DNA from 2 places in the Alitiscatomonas aceti genome. Region 1 is predicted to be linked to the other one. Evidence: a T-box and tRNA genes for the amino acid it is inferred to sense, from the RefSeq annotation. Region 1 holds a T-box; the other holds one or more tRNA genes.
What was found. The T-box of region 1 lies ahead of proS (proline--tRNA ligase). A T-box ahead of a tRNA ligase gene usually reads a tRNA of that ligase, here a tRNA-Pro.
Positions count from the first base shown of each region.

Region 2: it has a tRNA-Pro gene. The T-box ahead of proS (proline--tRNA ligase) is inferred to sense a tRNA for this amino acid. The anticodon was not compared.

Region 1 is NZ_JAOQJF010000005.1:116,729-127,026, forward strand. Features, by position in the region: gene OCV69_RS03930 (LysR substrate-binding domain-containing protein) at 1-294, shown strand, start outside; gene OCV69_RS03935 (phospho-sugar mutase) at 364-2,100, opposite strand; gene OCV69_RS03940 (protein kinase family protein) at 2,195-3,181, opposite strand; gene OCV69_RS03945 (CCA tRNA nucleotidyltransferase) at 3,330-4,559, opposite strand; gene OCV69_RS03950 (biotin transporter BioY) at 4,591-5,163, opposite strand; gene proS (proline--tRNA ligase) at 5,167-6,600, opposite strand; T-box leader at 6,689-6,939, opposite strand; gene spoIIID (sporulation transcriptional regulator SpoIIID) at 7,040-7,315, opposite strand; gene OCV69_RS03965 (GNAT family N-acetyltransferase) at 7,391-7,939, opposite strand; gene OCV69_RS03970 (MerR family transcriptional regulator) at 8,023-8,856, shown strand; gene pflB (formate C-acetyltransferase) at 9,064-10,298, opposite strand, start outside.
Region 2 is NZ_JAOQJF010000004.1:140,264-150,561, forward strand. Features, by position in the region: gene OCV69_RS03345 (PolC-type DNA polymerase III) at 1-1,023, shown strand, start outside; gene OCV69_RS03350 (heavy metal translocating P-type ATPase) at 1,150-3,687, shown strand; gene OCV69_RS03360 (metal-sensing transcriptional repressor) at 3,735-4,028, shown strand; tRNA gene OCV69_RS03365 (tRNA-Pro) at 4,192-4,265, shown strand; tRNA gene OCV69_RS03370 (tRNA-Glu) at 4,272-4,343, shown strand; tRNA gene OCV69_RS03375 (tRNA-Thr) at 4,385-4,457, shown strand; gene OCV69_RS03380 (M55 family metallopeptidase) at 4,605-5,402, shown strand; gene OCV69_RS03385 (glycosyltransferase) at 5,421-6,770, shown strand; gene OCV69_RS03390 (PHP-associated domain-containing protein) at 6,872-7,501, shown strand; gene OCV69_RS03395 (ABC transporter substrate-binding protein) at 7,545-8,633, shown strand; gene OCV69_RS03400 (ABC transporter permease) at 8,708-10,298, shown strand, end outside.

The DNA.
Region 1 (10,298 bases):
CTGCTCCTGCGCACCGACTATCTCGGCGTCGGGATCCTGCCGATTCTGGACCAGGAGAAAAATTATCATATCGTATCCATTCCGCTGCCGGACAGCATCCTGTCCGCAGAAAAAGGGCGTTCCAATTATATCTGCAGCTATATCTTCCCCAAAGGAAAGGAGCTTCCCAAGGCTGCCAGGGCATACATTACCTTTCTGGAACAGTGCTATGGGCAGAATTCTGATTATATCCGACAGATGCCTGAGGCCCAAAAAAGCATGGAAGAAATCCGGCGGCTGGAGGAAGAGGATTAAACCGCAGGGCTGCCGCAAAAAAGCTGGTTCTCAGCTTCCCTTCTGCGGCAGCCCCTTCGGTTCGCTTTTTTACAGCATCTTATTTACAAGCTCTGTCAGCTCTGCTCCCATCTTTTCGGATCTTGCGTCTGCGTCCTCCATGGAAGTTCCCTTCACTCCATAGTAAAACTTGATCTTAGGCTCCGTACCGGACGGGCGGACGCAAAGCCATGCGCCGTCGTTCATCTCATAATAGAGCACGTTAGCAGAGGGAAGGCCTGTGGGACGGACAGCGCCCGAAGCCATGTCCATAATGGTCCCGGCCTTATAATCCCGGGCCGCAGTTACTGTATAGTCTCCCAGGGTCTTAGGCGGCTCCTGGCGGAAGTTTTCCATGATCTCCTGGATCTTTGCCAGACCCTCGATGCCCTTTAAGCCGATGGATTTTACGGTGTCCTTATAGTAGCCGTACTTCTCATACATGGCCACCATGGCATCCCATAAGGTCATTCCCTTTTCTTTATAATAAGCGGCAGCCTCGCAGAGTGCGGCGGTAGCGGAGATAGCGTCCTTATCCCGGGCATAGGTACCGATCAGGCAGCCATAGCTTTCTTCCATGCCGAACATATAGGTGCCTTTTCCTGTCTGCTCCTCCTTTAAGATCTGCTGGCCGATATACTTAAAGCCTGTGAGCACCTCCACCAGCTCGCAGCCGTAATGCTCTGCCACGGCGTTCACCAGGTTGGTAGTCACGATGGATTTGATGACCTGTCCGTCTGCCGGGATCTGGCCCTTGGCCTGCTTCTGGCCCAGCACATAATCGCATAACAGGGAACCGGACATGTTTCCGGTCAGAGGATGGTATTCCCCGGTCTTTGCATCCTTTACGTAAACGCCCAGACGGTCTGCGTCGGGATCAGTGGCCAGGACCAGATCGGCGTTCTTCTCCTTCGCCAGCTTTAAGCCCAGGGCAAAGGCCTCCTCCGCCTCCGGGTTGGGGTAGCTGACCGTGGGGAAGTTTCCATCGGGCAGCTCCTGCTCCGGAACCACGTATACATTTTCAAAGCCCAGCTCCTTCATGACCCGTCTGGCCGGAATATTTCCGGTGCCGTGGAGAGGAGTGTAAATAATGGTGATGTCCTTCTGCATCCGGTCAATGGCGTCCTGGTTCACCACCTGGGCCTTTACGTTCTCAATATATTTATCGTCGATCTCTTTGCCGATCACCTGGAATTTTCCGGATCTTAAGGCCTCCTCCTCCGAGGTGGTCTTTACTGTGGAAAGATCCTCGATGGCCAGGACCTCCTCCAGCACGCCCTTATCATGGGGCGGGGTGAACTGGGCGCCATCCTCCCAGTATACCTTATAGCCGTTGTATTCCGGAGGATTGTGGCTGGCAGTGATATTGATGCCGGCGATGCAGCCCAGCTCACGGACCGCAAAGGAAAGCTCCGGCGTGGGGCGCAGGGATTCAAACTTGTAGGCCTTGATCCCGTTGGCCGCCAGGGTCATGGCTGCCTCCATGGCAAATTCCGGGGACATCCTCCGGGAATCAAAGGCAATGGCAACGCCCTTTTCCTCTCCGCCCTGTTTTTTTATATAATTGGCAAGGCCCTGGGTCGCCCGGCGGACTGTATAAATATTCATACGGTTGATGCCCGCGCCGATGATGCCGCGCAGGCCCGCGGTACCGAACTCCAGATCCATATAGAACCGCTCTTTGATCTCATTTTCATCGTCTGCAATGGCCCTCAGCTCATTTTTCGTATCCTCGTCGAAATACGGGTCCGCAAGCCACTGTTCATAGATCTTCATGTAATCTTTCATGTGCTTTTTCACTCCCTCAATCTTTCTTTTTGTCCGCAGAACCAAAGTTGTCTCATGGTGCCATTATACTTCATTTATCTGAAAAAAGAAAGCATTAAATAATGCCGTCCACAAACCGTTTCCGGTTCTTTTCCTGGGCCTTCAGGCTTTCGATCTTTTCCGTATTCCTGGCCGGGATCCATGCTTTATTGGCATTATAATAGAAGTTGATCTGCTTCCAGTATTTCTCCGGATACAGGAACATGAAATACAGGCACTCCCGCTCCATCCGGCTCATGGGAAGCACCCGCTCATATGCCTCCAGCATCCCATTTCCCAGCCCGCAGTCCCAGTTGTGCTTCTCCATGACCTTCCGCATGAAATAATAAAGATCCTCCACCTGGAGCCCCAGATGCATCCGTCCGAACCCGGTGACGGCCACATAATCCCGTCCCATGAGAATATGGTGCTGGTTCAGCTCCCCGTGGCAGATGGAATACCGCTCCGTCCATCCCTTTTCGTCCCCGGGATACAGCTTTTTCATCCCCTCCGCCGCCAGAACGGCCTGCTGGTAAAAGGGCTCAAAGCTGGCAATGACGCAGAGCTCAAACTCGTTTTTCTGCTGTTTTCCCCGGATAAAGGCCCTGGCCTTCTTAAGCTCCCTGTTATGCTTTTCCATGGCCATAAAAAGAGGCGGGGACACCATGGACTTCATGTTCCACTCCTCCCTGGGCTCCACCTTTCTCAAAAGCTTATGGAGTACGGCGATCTGGCGCACCGCAGAAAGGATCTCTCCCGTATCCTTCAGATCGCATTCCCGGTCAGAAAACCAGTCCTTCACCACGTATCTGATTCCGTCGGAGGCAGTGGATAAAAGCTCTCCCTCTTTATTCCTCACATACTGGTCCACCCTGAGGCTTCCGGCTCCGGCCACGGCCCCCAGCACCAGTTCCTCAAACTCCAGGCGCTTTACGCTGCCTCTGTATTCCTTCAGAAGCTTCAGCCCCCGGTCCGTCTCAAAGATCCAGGCTCCGCGGCCCTTCCGCATGGACTCCACGTTTAACTCATACTGTCCGGCCACCTCTGTATTCCAGTCATTCATCCTGATCCCCTCCATATCCCTTCTGAACTACTTCCAGAATATGAAAGGGCCGGCCAGAATATGAGGACATTTTGGCCAGCCCATGGTTTCGCTCACAGATGAAATTTTTTCTGGGATCCCTCCAGTCCGGAAACGCAGACCTTCCCGCTCAGCCCTGGAGCTTTTCCAGCAGAAGCTCCCTCCGGTTTAAGGACGGGTCCTCCAGCACCAGTTCCAGCAGACGCCTGAGGGTCTCTCCGATCTCCTTTCCCTCCATACCGGCTGCCAGCAGGTCGCCGCCTCCCACAGCCAGCTCCTTTAAGGATACGCAGTCCCCGTCTTTTTCGATCTCCTCCCAAAGCCTGCGGATCTCTTCTGTCTGGGGATCTTTATCCAACGCCTTAAGCCGCAGGCAGCCGTCAAACTGGTACGGCGTCATCCGGCTTAAGAATCTCCGGATCCCTGGCTTTTCCGGCCCCAGAGGCGCCTGGGCAGCCCCTGCCATAGCCTTTCCGTTATCCACAGTCTCGTTGTCCAGCTTAAGGCCTTTCAGGATCCGGCGCACCATGTCCGGCTCCATATGGCGCAGGAATCCGGCCCAGCGCATGGATTTCTCCGGCGGAAGGAGAGCCAGGCAGGAAAAGGGCTCCGGCCTGGATGTCCCTCCGGCCATCCTCTCCCGCTCGGTCTGGAATACCAGGGGGAAATCTCTGGTCACATAGGGACTGATCCCCGTGTCCTCCACCATGGAGATCTTTTCCGGATGGGCGGAGGTCAGCAGCTTGGTAAGCTCCACCTGGATCCGCTCCTTGCTGACATTTTTAAGGTTCGGTGCGATCTCCCGGATGGCTCCATACGTCTCCCCTTCGATGGAAAATCCCAGCTGGGCTGCGAACCGGATGGCCCGGAGGATCCGCAAAGCGTCCTCTGTGAACCGGTCCCGGGGGCAGCCCACACACCGGATCACCTTTTTCTCCAGATCACCCATACCGTCAAAGGCATCCACGATCCCTGTCTCATGGCTGTACGCCATGGCGTTGATGGTAAAGTCCCGGCGTTTCAGATCCTCCAGAAGGCTGGATGTGAATTCCACAGAATCCGGGTGACGGCCGTCCCGGTACTCTCCGTCGATGCGGTAGGTGGTCACCTCATAGCCCTTGCGGTTTTTAATGATGGTGACCGTCCCGTGCTGCAGCCCTGTATCCACAGTCTTCCCGAAGATCTCCTTCACCTCTTCCGGCTTTGCGGAGGTGGTGATATCCCAGTCTCCAGGAATCCGGCCCAGAAGAGTATCCCGGACGCATCCGCCTACGGCAAAGGCCTCGAAGCCCCGTTCCCGTATTTTTTTTATGATCCATTCTGCCTCATAGGGCATTTCTATCCTTACATCCCGATTCATGGTCCTCCGCCTTTCCTGGCTGCACAGTCTGTCAGCCCCGCATATCCGAAAACACCGGCATCAGCCTTTTTGCCAGCGCAGCCGCCAGCACACAGAGCACAAAGTCCTCGCCCACAGTCAGCAGGAAGCAGTTGATGAACACCAGCTTCCAGCTGACAGCCGCCTGGAGCACATAATTGCTGCATACATAAAACCAGACCATGCCGCAGGCATAATCCGCAATCAGCCCCCAGACCGCCGAAAACAGAAGCCAGCCAAAAGAGTTCTGGCGGTGCAGCTCATGGATCCGCCCTGTCAGATATCCAGCGGCAGCAAATCCCATCAGAAACCCAAAGGTGGGCTTCAGCAGATAGGAAAGGCCGCCGCCGGAAGCAAACACCGGAATACCCAGGAGTCCCACCGCCAGATATGTGCATACGCTGAACAGCGCGCCCTTTGAGCCAAGGAGAAGCCCCGCCAGCAGCACGAAAAAGAACTGAAGGGTAAAGTGCATGGGCACCGGCTGGACCGGGATCGTGATCTTAAGAAACGCCCCGGCCGCGATCAGCGCCGTAAACAGCCCTCCATAGGCCAGGTCCTTTACGGACTGTCTGTTTTCTTTCATATATTAGTATGCCTTGCCCCAGTACACCATCTTTGTGGCCGGCTTTCCACAGTATACACAGGTATCAGCCAGCTTTTCCTGCTTAAATGGCATGCAGCGGGAAGTCACGCCCACTTCTTCCTTTAATTTATCCTCGCATTCCTGGCAGCCGCACCACATAGCCCGGATAAAGCCCGGCTTGTTGTCGGCAATGTCCTTCATCTCCTCCAGGCTGTGGGCGTCGTAAGTGTGGGCGTCCCTGTGGGCCTTTGCCCGCTCAAACATATCGTGCTGGATGGTCTCTAAAAGCTCGCCCACCTTTGCGGGGATCTCGTCGATGGCCACTGTGATCTTCTCATGGGTATCACGGCGCACCAGAACGGCCTGGCCAGCCTCAATGTCCTTGGGTCCTAACTCCACACGCACCGGGATCCCGCGCATTTCGGACTCGGAGAACTTCCAGCCCGGGCTCTTGTCAGAATCATCCACCTTCACGCGGAAATTGGAGAGCATGTCCTTCACTTCCAGCGTTTTTTCCATTACGCCCTCCAGATTCTGGCGGATCGGAACGATCACCACCTGGGTGGGAGCCACCTTCGGCGGAAGCACAAGTCCCTCGTTGTCGCCGTGTACCATGATGATGGCGCCGATCATACGGGTGGTCATGCCCCAGGAAGTCTGGTGCACATATTTTAACTGATTGTCCTTATCAGAATACTGGATGCCGAAGGCCTTGGCAAAGCCGTCGCCAAAGTTATGGCTGGTACCAGACTGGAGCGCCTTTCCGTCATGCATCAGCGCCTCGATGGTATAAGTGGCCTCTGCACCGGCAAATTTCTCCTTATCCGTCTTCTGGCCGCGGACCACCGGGATCGCCAGGAAGTCCTCGCAGAAATCTGCATATAAATTTAACATCTGGATGGTGCGCTCTTCCGCTTCCTCGGCTGTGGCGTGGGCAGTGTGGCCCTCCTGCCATAAGAACTCTCTGGAGCGGAGGAAGGGTCTTGTGGTCTTCTCCCATCTCACAACGGAGCACCACTGGTTGTATACCTTGGGAAGATCCCGGTAGGAGTGGATATCCCCTGCATAAAAATCGCAGAATAAAGTTTCAGATGTGGGTCTTACACAGAGACGCTCCTGTAAAGGCTCCAGGCCGCCGTGGGTCACCCAGGCAACCTCCGGTGCAAAGCCCTCCACATGATCCTTTTCCTTCTGAAGCAGGCTCTCCGGAATAAATAAGGGCATATATACATTCTTTACGCCGGTCTCCTTAAATCTCTTATCCAGCTCATTCTGGATATTTTCCCACAGGGCGTAGCCGTCGGGCTTAATGACCATGCAGCCCTTTACGCTGGCATAATCGCACAGCTCCGCCTTTTTTACCACATCCGTATACCACTGGGCGAAATCCTCTTCCATGGAAGTGATCGCTTCCACCATCTTCTTTTCCTTTGCCATGATGATCCTCCTTTATATTCTGTGCTGTCCGGGCGGCCGTCGGTTCCCATAAAGCGGGCCGGCTAAAACAAAAAAGCTGCCAGCCCCATAAAGGGACCGACAGCCGGCGTTACCACCCAATTTAGTTCCCGGACCTGCCGGAAACTCTCTCTTTTTCCGCTAACGCCGGAAATACGTTATGCTTCACAGGAACGGGGACATCCGCTTACTCCTCCGTCCGGTTTCCTGCCCGCATAAAGCTCCGGGACCGGTTTCAACGACGCGTACATAAAGGCTCCCACCGCCGCCTTCTCTCTGGGATGCCGCATTCCGTTTACTTTTTCCCTTCACTGCTTTTTCATATAGGTCTTATGTCCACTGATTTTAAAGGATTTTCAGTGGTTTGTCAAGTACCTGGATGGCCTGCCGGAGACAGCTTTTTCCGTTCCCGCCATCCGGGTCATCTGTTTTCCCGGCTGCAGGCCTGCAGCCGGTGCTCATATTTCTCCTTGGTGGCCAGTCCGCCGCGGATGTGGCGCTCCGCCTTGTTGATGTCCAGCACCACCCGGGCCTGGGCCGCCAGGGCGGGATTGATGTGGGTGAGGCGGTCGGTGACGTCTTTATGTACTGTACTCTTCGATATCCCAAACTTTTTCGCCGTCTGGCGCACCGTAGCATTCTCGTCTATGATGTAATTGGCGATCTGGACCGCCCGTTCTTCGATATATTCCTTCATGGGTCTTCCCCTGGGAACGTTTTGTACATCATATGAAACCCATGGAGCTGTTATGACCGCGGACCGGCGGCTTTCTTACGCCCTTGCCGGTTCCACGATCCGCATTCCCGACAGACTGAACAAAAATCTTCCCAGGGCATACTTCTGAAGGCGCATATAATCCTCCGGAGATACCTTCCCTCCAAAATTCAGGATCTCCATATCCCCTCCGGCTCCCTCCACAAAAATATCCGCAGAGGTGAATCCGTTTTTCAGATAGAACCGTCTTCTGGCGATCCTCTGCTCCTGGTTCTCCGCTCCCTCGTCCAGCCGCTCGATCAGGAGGACCACCTTCTTATCTGAAAAATATTGGCATATCTCCTGCATGATGAAGCTTCCGGTCCCTTTGCTCCGGATCTTTCCGGATACGGCCAGATAATCCACCATGACCATATTCTGATACGGGATGGCAACAGCAAAGCCCAGCAGTCTATTTTCATCGGATGCCGTAAAGACCCTGGCCTTTCTCCGCTTCACCGAATGCTTCAGGACAAAAAACGGCTTTCTCTCTCTTTTGGGGAAGGCTTCCATGTAAATACTTTTTATTTCCTTCCACTGACTGGCTTCTATTTCTGCAAATCTCATTTTTTCCTCCAGAATCTTGCATATTTTTCTTACGTAGTGTATCATAATATATACAGTAACTGTACAGTCAAGGGGAGATTCGTATGAAAAATAAGAAATATTTTCTTACCTCCGGGGAATTTGCAAAAATGAACGGGATCAACAAAAGGACTCTGCATTATTACAATGATATCGGCCTGTTCCGCCCGGAAATGATCGATGAAAACGGATATCACTATTACAGCCGCTTCCAGGCGGTGCAGCTGGAAATGATCCTGATCTTCCGGCGCCTGGGACTCTCCATCGAAGAGATCCGGACTTACACAGACCACCCGTCTGACGCTTCCTTTACCCAGATCATCAAGGAAAAGCTGGAGCTCATTGACCGGTCCATCTGCCAGCTCCTGGAGGTAAAGGCCTTTTTACAGCAGAAGCAGGAAAAGCTGGCGCTGGGGCTTTCGGCCAGCCATGGAAAGATCGAGCGGATCCATCTGCCTAAACGGCACATTCTGCTCTCTGCGCCCATCACCGGGGCTTACGATGAGCATGATTTTTCCGTAGCCGCCGATTTTTCTCTCCGTCTGAAAACCATCTTCGGTCTGTACGACAACTTCGGCAGCCGGATCTCCATCCAGAATATTTCTTCCGGAAATTTCAATGATTATGACTGCTTCTTTTCTTATGGCAGAAATGAGGCCGGACAGTATGATGCAGTGCTGCCTGCGGGAGAATATCTGCGGGCGTTCAGCGTAGGAAGCTGGGACCGTCTGAAGGACGTTTATGACCGTCTCCTGTCCTTTGCCCAGGAACATAAGCTCACACTGACCGGCTTCGCCTATGAGGAAGGGCTCAACGAAATGGCTCTGCGGGAGCTTGACGATTATATCACGATGATCACGGTCGCTTATACGGCGCAGCCGGCCTCCACGATCTCTTAAAACATCCCGGCAGCCGAGAACCAGAGAAAGAAGAAGGATCGGAGACAGGGGGCCTGTAAAAAAAACGCACGCCCCATAAGGACATCTGCCGGGGCTGTATCTTACCAGCGCCCCGGCACTCTCCTCCATCCGGCAGGAAACGCCCTGGTCCGTCCCGTAAAAAAACCCTGCCTCCCGGGATTCCCAGGAAACAGGGGCTTTCTGTTTTTACATACTCTCGTGGAACGTCCGCTTGATGACCTCCAGCTGCTGCTCTCTGCTGAGACGGCTGAAGTTCACGGCGTAGCCGGAAACACGGATGGTCAGGGTCGGATATTTTTCCGGATGCTCCATGGCGTCGATGAGGAGCTCCCGGTTCATGACGTTGACGTTTAAGTGATGGGCTCCCTGGATAAAGTATCCGTTTAAGATCATCACCAGGTTCTTCATCCGCTCCTCCTCCGATTTTCCAAGCGCCGTGGGCGTAATGGAGAAGGTGTTGGAAACTCCGTCCTGGCATACGGCCCGGTAGGGGATCTTAGCCACAGAGTTTAAGGACGCCAGCGCGCCGTGGCTGTCCCTTCCGTGCATGGGATTGGCCCCCGGGGCGAAGGGCTCTCCGGCCTTTCTTCCGTCTGGCGTCGTTCCCGTTTTCTTACCGTACATCACGTTGCTGGTGATGGTGAGAGCTGACAGCGTATGGATCGCATCCCGGTACAGGGCGTGCTTTTTAAGCTCTGCGGAGAAGAAGGACACCAGCTCCACGGCGATGTCGTCCACCCGGTCGTCATCGTTTCCGTATTTGGGGAACTCTCCCTCCACCTTAAAGTCCACGGCCACTCCGTTCTCATCCCTTACGGGCATCACCTTTGCGAATTTAATGGCCGATAAAGAGTCCACAGCCACGGAAAGGCCGGAAACGCCGAAAGCTGCCAGGCGCTCCACCCATGTATCGTGAAGGGCCATCTGGCTGGCCTCATAGGCATATTTATCATGCATGAAGTGGATGATGTTGATGGTGTCCACATAAAGCTCCGCCACATAGGCCAGGGTCTTCTTATAGTCCGCCAGCACATGGGAGTAGTCCAGGACCTCTTCTGTATTCTTTTCCAGTCCGGGGATCACCTGGAGTCCCTTTAACTCGTCCACGCCGCCGTTTATGGCGTAAAGCAGGCTCTTGGCCAGGTTGGCCCTGGCGCCGAAGAACTGCATCTGCTTTCCAACAGCCATGGCCGATACGCAGCAGGCGATGCAGTAATCGTCGCCGTACATGGGCCGCATCAGATCATCGTTCTCGTACTGGATGGAGTCTGTATCAATGCTCATCCTCGCGCAGTAATCCTTAAAGGCCTCCGGCAGGTTCTGGCTCCAGAGCACGGTCAGGTTGGGCTCCGGGGCGGTTCCCAGGTTGGTCAGTGTATGGAGATAGCGGAAGGTGTTCTTCGTCACCAGCGTCCGGCCGT
Region 2 (10,298 bases), on a different contig from region 1:
CGTATGCTCCAGGACCTGATCGGCCTGGATCCTGTAAAGGATATCCCTCTGGACTGCAGGGAGGTCATGAGCCTGTTCCAGGATACCTCGGCCCTGGGCATCACGCCCGAGGACATCGGCGGCTGTAAGCTGGGAGCCCTGGGGGTCCCTGAATTCGGAACGGACTTTGCCATGCAGATGCTCCTGGATACAAAGCCCAAATATTTTTCTGACCTGGTGCGGATCGCCGGACTGGCCCACGGAACGGACGTGTGGCTGGGCAACGCCCAGACCCTGATCCAGGAGGGCAAGGCAACGATCCAGACGGCCATCTGCACCCGTGACGATATCATGGTCTATCTGATCCAGCAGGGACTGGAGGAAGGAACGGCCTTTACCATCATGGAATCGGTCCGAAAGGGCAAGGGCTTAAAGCCTGAGTGGGAGGAGGAGATGTCAGCCCACGGGGTGCCCGACTGGTACATATGGTCCTGTAAAAAGATCAAGTACATGTTCCCCAAGGCCCATGCGGCGGCTTACGTGATGATGGCCTGGCGGATCGCCTACTGCAAGGTATTCTATCCGCTGGCCTATTATGCTTCCTTCTTCAGCATCCGCGCCAGCGCGTTTTCCTATGAGATCATGTGTCTGGGACGGGAAAAGCTGGAAAGCCATCTGGCAGATTATAAGAGGCGGTCCGACTCCCTTTCCAAAAAAGAGCAGGATACCTTAAGGGATATGCGGATCGTCCAGGAGATGTACGCCAGGGGCTTTGATTTCCTTCCCATGGATATCTATAAGGCCAGGGCCAGGCATTTCCAGGTCATGGGAAATAAGCTGATGCCCTCCATCAACAGCATCGACGGCCTGGGCGAGAAGGCGGCGGACTCCATCGAGGAGGCGGCCAAGGACGGTCCCTTCCTCTCCAAGGAGGATTTCAGGAACCGGACCAGGGTCAGCAAGACCATCTGCGACCTGATGGGAGAACTGGGGATCCTTAAGGACCTTCCGGAGACCAACCAGCTTTCCCTGTTCGATTTCTAACGGCTGTCCGTCCGCCGGGAGCTGTGAGAAAAAATTGCGGTCCCTCCTTGACAGAAATATCCAAAAGTGATATTTTATAGATGTACCCAGTACAGGTATAGAAAAAATCTGTTACGGAGGGAATCAATGGAGCAATATACAGTGACCGGCATGAGCTGCGCGGCCTGCAGCGCCAGAGTGGAAAAAGCGGTGTCGAAGGTTCCGGGAGTGGAGTCCTGCTCTGTGAGTCTTCTGACCAACTCCATGGGCGTAGAGGGAAGCGCAGACGCTGCCGATATCATCGCCGCCGTGAAGGAGGCGGGTTATGGGGCCTCGGTAAAGGGAAGCCGCAGCGGAGAGGACGGAGCCGGGAGCGGTCCTGCCGCCGGGGGCGCGGCCTTTGACGAGGACGCCCTGGCGGATCACGAGACTCCGGTATTAAAAAAACGGCTGTTCTCCTCCCTGGGATTCCTGGCCGTCCTCATGTATTTTTCCATGGGACATATGATGTGGGGCTGGCCGGTCCCGGAGTTTTTTGCGGACAATCATGTGGCCGTGGGCCTTCTGCAGCTTCTGCTGTCAGCGGCGGTCATGGTGATCAACCAGAAATTTTTTATCAGCGGCTTTAAGGGGCTCCTGCACCGGGCTCCCAATATGGACACCCTGGTGGCCCTGGGGTCCGCCGCTTCCTTCGGATGGAGCGTATATGCCCTGTTTGAAATGACGGAGGCCCAGTTAAACGGCGATATGGCCGGGGTCATGACGTATATGCACGAGTTCTACTTTGAGTCGGCGGCCATGATCTTAACTCTCATCACGGTGGGAAAGATGCTGGAGGCCCGGTCCAAAGGAAGGACCACTGATGCCTTAAAGGGCCTCATGAAGCTAGCCCCCAAAACGGCTGTGGTGGAACGGGACGGCGTGGAAACAGAGGTTCCCATTGCCCAGGTGAAAAAGGGCGATATCTTTGTGGTGCGGCCTGGAGAAAACATTCCCGTGGACGGCGTGGTCTTAGAGGGAGAGAGTGCGGTCAATGAAGCGGCCCTGACCGGAGAGAGCATCCCGGCGGATAAAGGCCCTGGAGATATGGTATCTGCGGCCACGGTGAACCAGTCGGGCTTTATCCGCTGTGAGGCGTCCCGGGTAGGAGAGGACACCACCCTTTCCCAGATCATAAAAATGGTCAGCGACGCGGCGGCCACCAAGGCTCCCATTGCCAAGGTAGCGGACAGGGTGTCGGGCGTCTTTGTCCCGGCGGTCATTGCCATTGCGGTCCTTACGGTCATTGGCTGGCTGGCGGCCGGGGAGACCTATGGATTTGCCCTGGCCCGGGGGATCTCGGTGCTGGTGATCAGCTGCCCCTGCGCCCTGGGGCTGGCCACGCCGGTGGCTATCATGGTGGGCAACGGACTGGGTGCGAAAAACGGGATCCTGTTTAAAACGGCTGTGTCCCTGGAGGAGACCGGGAAGACAGAGATCGTGGTCCTGGATAAGACCGGCACTATCACCAGCGGGGAGCCCCGGGTCACGGATCTGATCCCCGGGGAGGGGGTCCAGGAAGGGGAGCTCCTTTCCATGGCCTGCGCCCTGGAGAAAAAAAGCGAGCATCCTCTGGCAAAGGCCGTGCTTCTGAAGGCTGAGGAAGAGGGGCTTGCGCCGGGAACGGTGACAGAGTTCAAAGCCCTTCCGGGAAACGGCCTTACGGCCCTGGCAGAAGGAACGCCGGTGTACGGCGGAAATCTCCGGTTCATGGAGACGAAGGTCTCTGTACCGGAGGCAGCCAGAGACCAGGCCCTGGCCCTGGCAGAGAATGGAAAGACCCCGCTCTTCTTCGGTTCAGGAGAGCGTTTCCTGGGGATCATAGCCGTGGCGGACGTCATAAAAGAGGACAGTCCCAGGGCTGTGAAGGAACTGCAGAACATGGGGATCCGCGTGGTGATGCTGACCGGGGACAATGAACGGACCGCAAGGGCCGTAGGCCGGGAAGCCGGAGTGGACGAGGTCATTGCGGGCGTCCTTCCAGACGGCAAGGAAAGCGCTGTGCGGGCCTTAAAGGAGCAGGGCCGGGTGGCCATGGCCGGCGACGGGATCAACGACGCTCCGGCCCTTACACGGGCGGATACGGGCATCGCCATCGGAGCGGGCACCGACATTGCCATCGACGCGGCGGATGTGGTACTGATGAAGAGCCGCCTGTCGGACGTTCCGGCGGCCATCCGCTTAAGCCGGGCGGCCTTGAGGAACATCCATGAAAACCTGTTCTGGGCGTTCTTTTATAATGTGGTGGGCATCCCCCTGGCCATGGGGCTTTTTATCCCGGTCCTGGGGTGGAAGCTGAATCCCATGTTCGGCGCTGCGGCCATGAGCTTATCCAGCTTCTGCGTCGTATCCAATGCACTGAGGCTGAACTTCTTTGATCTGCACCGGGCAGACAGAGACAGGAAGATAAAAGCTGAAAAAAAGAAAAAGGAGAAGAAGATCATGGAAAAGACTTTAAAGATCGAGGGTATGATGTGCGGCCACTGCGAGGCCCGGGTGAAAAAGGCCCTGGAGGCAGTTCCCGGAGTGGAAAGCGCCGCTGTGAGCCATGAGGCGGGCACCGCTGTGGTGACCTTAAAGGAGGACGTGGCGTATGACGTTCTTAAAAAAGCAGTAGAGGATCAGGATTACAAGGTGATTGACTAGTTTTTGAGACAAGGAGAGAGATCGTGGACGAGAATAAGAGCACAGGAATGGAAGAATGTGAGATCAGACACAAGCACAGATCAGCAAAGGAGGAAAAAGACCTTATCAGCCGGCTGAACCGGATCGAGGGACAGGTACGGGGAGTGAAGGCCATGGTCCAGGATGAGCGGTACTGCACCGATATCCTGGTCCAGGTATCTGCGATCCAGTCGGCGTTAAACGGGTTCAGCAGGACCCTGCTGTCCAGCCATGTCAAATCCTGCGTGGTGGAGGAGATCAAAAATGGGGATGCGGATAAGGCCGTGGACGAGCTGTGCGAGACCATCCGGAAAATGCTGTAAAAAGGAATTGTCAGTAATGGTTCCGCCATGAAAAGATCCGCCTGCGCTTTTGTATCATGCAGGTGCTCAGAAGATACATGGCGGAACTGTTACAATTGTTTGAAAAAAAATGAAAAATATAGTTGACATTTTTTGAGTTTTATATTATACTTACGTCTGTGATCGAGGCGTGGCTCAGTTTGGTAGAGCGCTGCGTTCGGGACGCAGAGGTCGCAAGTTCGAATCTTGTCGCCTCGACTCCAGGGCCTGATGGTCAAGCGGTCAAGACGACGCCCTCTCACGGCGTAAACCCGGGTTCGATTCCCGGTCAGGTCACTTGCTGCTGCAGAGCTGCTGCAGCAGCATTTTTACTAGGTGCTTCCTTGGCTCAGTTGGTAGAGCGACGCATTCGTAATGCGTAGGTCGCCGGTTCGAGTCCGGCAGGGAGCTGTTTAAAGCCTTTGATTTTTCAAGGGCTTTTTTTATTTGATAGGAAAAGCTGTCCCGGCCGGGACCAGATCCAGAAATTGACCCGGTGCGGGATCTGTGATATGATAACGGAAAACAAAACGAGCCTATGAAATGGGAGGTTATTTTATGAAAGTATTTATCAGTGCGGATATTGAGGGCTGCTGCGGAGTGTTCTCAAACATCGAGACCCATAAGAATGAGGCGGTGTACGCCCCCTTTGCTAAACAGATGACAAAAGAGGTCCTGGCGGTCTGCGAGGCGGCCCATGAGGCCGGAGCCGATGAGATCGTCGTAAAGGACGGCCATGGAGATGCCTCCAACATCGATCCTCTTCAGATGCCGTCCTATGTGACGCTGATCCGCGGGAAGAGCGGACATCCCTACAATATGATGTTCGGCCTGGATCCCACCTTTGACGCCGTCCTTTATGTTGGCTATCATGCGGCGGCCGGCTGTCCGGAGTTTGCCGTCAGCCATACCTCCACTGGCAACAGCCTGTATATCACTCTCAACGGAAAGCGCATGAGCGAGTTTATGCTCAACAGCTTCACGGCGGCTTCCCTGGGAGTTCCTGTGGCCTTTATCTCCGGGGACGAGGCGATCTGCGCCGCGGCAAAGGAGCTGGTGCCGGAGATCGCCGCAGTACAGACCAAGCGCGGAGTCGGGAATGCCACCTTCTGCTGCCCGACGGAAACGGTCATGAAAGCCCTCAGGGAGCAGACGAAGGAGGCGCTGGGAAGGATCGGCCGGTGCCATGTGGAGCTTCCGGAAAAATTCGTATACGAGGTGACCTATAAGGACTGGAAAAAGGCATATCAGATGTCGTTCTTCCCGGGGATGAAGGCAGTGGATCCCTTTACCAACCGTCTGGAGACAGAAAACTGGATGGATGTGGTAACGTCCCATAATTTCGTAGTTTATTAGAAAAGGAGACGGGAGGCTATGGATCCCATCGTAAGCATCATTGTGCCGGTCTATAACGCGGAGGAGACCCTCCGGCGGTGCATCGAGAGCGTTTTAAACCAGGGATTTACGGATTTTGAGCTGCTTCTGGTGGATGACGGCAGTACGGATTCTTCGGCCGGGATCTGCTGGGAATACGAGAACGGGGACCGGAGGGTCCGGGTGATCCGCAAGGAGAACACGGGAGTATCGGATACCAGGAATCTGGGGCTTTCAGAGGCCCGGGGAACATTCGTCCAGTTTCTGGACAGCGACGACTGGATCACACCGGACGCCACCAGCCTTATGGTACGGGCAGCCAGGGACAGCGGGGCGGACATGGTGATCGCGGATTTTTACCGGGTTATCGGGGACCGGGTGGCCCATAAGGGGGACATTGAAAAGGACGGGCTTCTGAGTCTGGAGGAATTTGCCGGCTTTATGATGGAGAACCCGGCAGATTTTTATTACGGTGTTCTCTGGAATAAGCTGTTTAAGCGGGAGATCATCGCGCAGCATGGGCTTTCCATGGATAAGACCATAAGCTGGTGCGAGGATTTCATGTTCAATCTGGAGTATCTGCGCCATGTAAAGACTGTGTATGCCCTGCGGGTGCCGGTGTATTATTATGTGAAGACCAAGGGGTCCCTGGTGAGCCAGGGACTGAGCCTCACAAAGACCATCAAGATGAAGCGCATGGTCTTTGAGTATTACCACGATTTTTATAAATCGGTGTTGACGGAAGAGGACTATGAAAAGAACCGTCTGTATGTGTATCGGTTTCTCCTGGCCGCTGCCGGCGACGGAGCGGTCCCCCTGTCCATTTTTCCAGGGGCTGTCCGCCTGGGGGATGAAAGGAGCAGCGTGAACCATGACGCCCTGAGAGGCGACGGGGCTCTGCTGGACGCATACCGGGACCGGAAGCTGCTGGACCATTATGTGGAGCCGGTGGCCATCCGGTACAGCCTGACCCTGCCGGAGATCAGCCTCCTGGTCTACCTCAGCCAGAAGCCGCGGGTGGACACCTTAAAGGAGCTGGCGGATATCACCGGCATGTCCCGGGCCCGCCTGGCCCTTGCTCTTCAGAAGCTGTCCATGAAGGAGTTCATCCAGACCGGGGAGCAGGCGGACGTGGTGCTGCTTGCGGCGGCGGAGCCGGTGCTGGCGGAGCTGGGAACGGCCCGAAAGGACTATGAGATGGCAAAATATGCCGGCTTCAGTGAGGAGGAGATGATCCAGTATGCCTTTCTTTCCAACCGGATCAAGGAAAATATCTGCCGGATCCTGAAAAAAGAGGACATGCAGGTCACGGCCAGAAAAAAGAAAAAGCCGAAAGCGCCCAGAGTATAGATAAAAACTATATGGGCTGGTCAGGAAATCGGTTAATTCTATTAGACGAAACCCTGCGGGAATGATAGAATAGCTAGGGCTCGATGGAAGGAGAGATACAGATGCTGGTAGATATGCACTTACATGAATCCACATGCTCCAGCGACAGTAAGATGACGCTGGAGGAGATCGTTGCCACTGCAAGGGAACGGGGGCTGGATGCGGTCTGCATCACGGACCATGACAGCATGGGACTGAAGGAAACGGCGGAGCAGTATTCCAGGGAGACCGGTTTTCCGATCTTTGTGGGAGTGGAATATTTTTCTCTCTGGGGAGATATTACTGCATTCGGCATCGACCGCTTCCCGGACAAGCGGATCCCGGCCCAGGATTTCGTGGACCAGGTCAATGCGGCCGGCGGCTTTTGTGTGGCGTGCCATCCCTTCCGGAATAATAACCGCGGCTTTGAGGATCACCTGTGGGAGATCCAGGGCCTTCACGGGGTGGAGGTCTTAAATGGCAGTACAGATATGGAGGCCAACCGGAAGGCGCTTTCCATCTGTAAGGCAAGGAATATGCAGATGGTGGGAGCCAGCGACGCCCACTGGACCAGCCAGCTGGGAAAATACGCTACCATGGTCCCAGGGGAACCGAAAGACCTGGAGGAATTCGTGGCGGCTCTTCATAAGGGCGGTTTAAAGCCGGCTATCTATGAAGAAGGGAAAGGATATCGGATCGTGGATACCTTTTAGGGTTCTGCGCTGATATAAAAAGAAGCACAAAGGAGACAGTATTATGAAAAAGAAACTGATGGCGGCTGGACTTGCCGCAGCCGTGCTGGGCGCATCTCTGACTGGATGCCAGAGCAAGCCTGCTGAGACAACAGCGGCTGAAACAACGGCAGCTGAGACCACAAAGGCTGAAACAGAAGCGGCAGAAAAGCCCTACGAGGGGACCACGTTAAACGTGATGCTGGCCTATGGCGGCGCAGAGGCGGCGTTTGACGCCTTCACAGAAAAGACCGGGATCAAGGTCGAGTATGTGGAGATCTCCACCGGTAAAGCCCTGGCACAGCTCCAGGCCGAGAACGGGAACACCACCGCAGATATCTGGTTCGGCGGCGGCGTTGACAGCTACATTTCTGCCACAGACTTAGGATATCTGGAGCAGTACGTTTCTCCGGAGGCCGAGGCTATCAATCCGGCATACAGCGATGCAGACGGCTACTGGACAGGCCTTGCCCTGGTTCCGGCTGGTTTCCTGGTAAACAACGATGTTCTGGCAGAGAAGAACCTGGAAGCTCCCAAGACCTGGGAGGATCTGGCAGATCCCAAATATAAAGGGGAGATCATCATGGCTTCCCCCGCGATCTCCGGAACCCAGTATGCGATCTTAAACGGCACCATCCAGGCTTACGGCGAGGAAAAAGGCTGGGAAGTATGGAAGGGCATCAACGAGAATGTGGACTTCTACGCACAGGGCGGCGGCGAGCCAGGTCCCAAATGTGCGGCAGGCGAGTTCGGGATCGCAGTTCTGGCAATGACCGGCGGTACCTTTGCCATGGAAGCCGAGTATCCGGTCACTGCGGTCTATCCGGAGGATATGATCCCGTGGACACCGGCTCCCATCGCCATCTTTAAAAACTCCCAGAACAAGGATGCAGCCAAGGTGTTCGTCGACTACTTCCTTTCCAAAGAGGGACAGGAGGCGCTCCGTGAGGCAGATGCCAGGATCATGGCCCGCGGCGACGTAGCCATTCCGGAAGCCATCGGAACGGTGGACACAGAAAAGCTGATCGATCAGGACGTACTGTTATTCGGAAGCCAGAGAGAAGCGCTTCTGGAAAAATGGGCCGCCATGGTCGGTGAAAAGGATGCGAAATAATACGGCATAAAACCGGGCGGGTGAAATACCCGCCCTTTTCACATCATTGAAAACCTGACGGGAAAGGAAATATCATGAATCCACGTACAGAAAAAAGAAGATACGGCAGATACCCATGGGCAGAACTGGGAGACAGGCTGATCCTTACCCTGGTGCTGGCCGGGATCGCCCTGTTCATCCTGTATCCGATCGTTTCGGTGGTGGCCACCAGCTTTTTCAAGGACGGCCATTTCACCCTGGAATATTACAGGGAGCTGGCGTCCGGACGGAGCTTTAAGCTGATCCGGAACAGTCTGTGGGTGTCCTCGCTGTCCTCCATCCTCACCACGGCGGCGGCGTTCTTCATTGCCCTGGCCGCCTACGCAGCCCCGGGAAGGATCCGGCGGTTTTTGAGAAGATCCCTGCTTTTTACCATGATCTCGCCGCCGTTTGTATCGGCGCTGGCATATATCTTCCTTTTTGGAAGGCGGGGGCTGATCACCCACCAGCTTCTGGGCCTCAGCGTCAATCCCTATGGGTGGCACGGCATCGTGATCCTCCAGATGATCGGAAGCATTTCCTTTGCGTCCCTGATGCTGCTTCCGTCCTTTGACCATATGGACCAGAGGCTGGTCCTGGCATCCAGGGATCTGGGCGCTTCGCCGGAAAAGACACTGTTTTCTGTGATCCTTCCGTTGGTAAGGCCGGGGATCCTTTCGGTGCTGTTCACCCTGTTTACCATGAACCTGGCAGATTTTGGAACGCCCATCGTCATTGGAGGAAATTTTAAGGTCCTGGCCACAGAGGCGTACACCCAGGTGATCTCCACAGCCAATCTGGGACGGGCCTCCGCCATCAGTATCCTGATGGTTCCGGCGGCCGCCGTGGCTTTTTATTTTTATTACCAGAGCCTGAAAAAGAATGAGTCCGCAGGGGGGACGGACCGGAACGCCATGGACGGGGAACCGGCTTATACATTGACGGGAGCAGTGGCTGGAGCCGCATGGACCGTGACCGGGATGTTTTTCCTGGTGATGGCGCTGAAATACGGAAATATTTTCCTTTCCGCCTTTTCCAACACGGTCTCCGGCTCCCTTACCTTTACCCTGGATTACTTTGGAAAGCTTCCCAGGTCCCAGTGGAACTCCTTTGGCCACAGCCTGGTGTACTCCGCTGTGGCGGCCGCTGTATCCGCATTTTTGGGGATCCTTCTGTCCTACTATACGCACCGGAGAAAGATCGCCGGAATGCGGACGGCAGAATTTTTTGCCCTGCTTCCCTATATCATCCCGGGAACGTTCTTTGGCCTGGGATATGTGGCGGCCTTCAGTCATCCGCCCATGTACATCCGCGGCACATCGGCCATCATCATCCTGAACCTGGTATTCCGCCAGATCTCGCTGACCAACAAGTCGGCCAACGCCATGTTTTCGGGAATTGACAGAAAGATCGAGGATGCGGCCAGGGATCTGGGGGCCAGCCGGCTGGAGGTCCTTTTCGGGGTCATCCTGCCTTTGCTTAAGACCACCTTTGCCACCGGTTTCATTTCGATCTTCACATCTTGCATGACGTCGGTGGGAGCCATTATTTTCCTGATCTCGCCGGGAAAAAACGTGGCCAGTGCGGAGCTGTTCCAGTCCATTGAAAACGGCCGGTACGGCGTTGCCTCCGTCCAGGCGGTCCTGA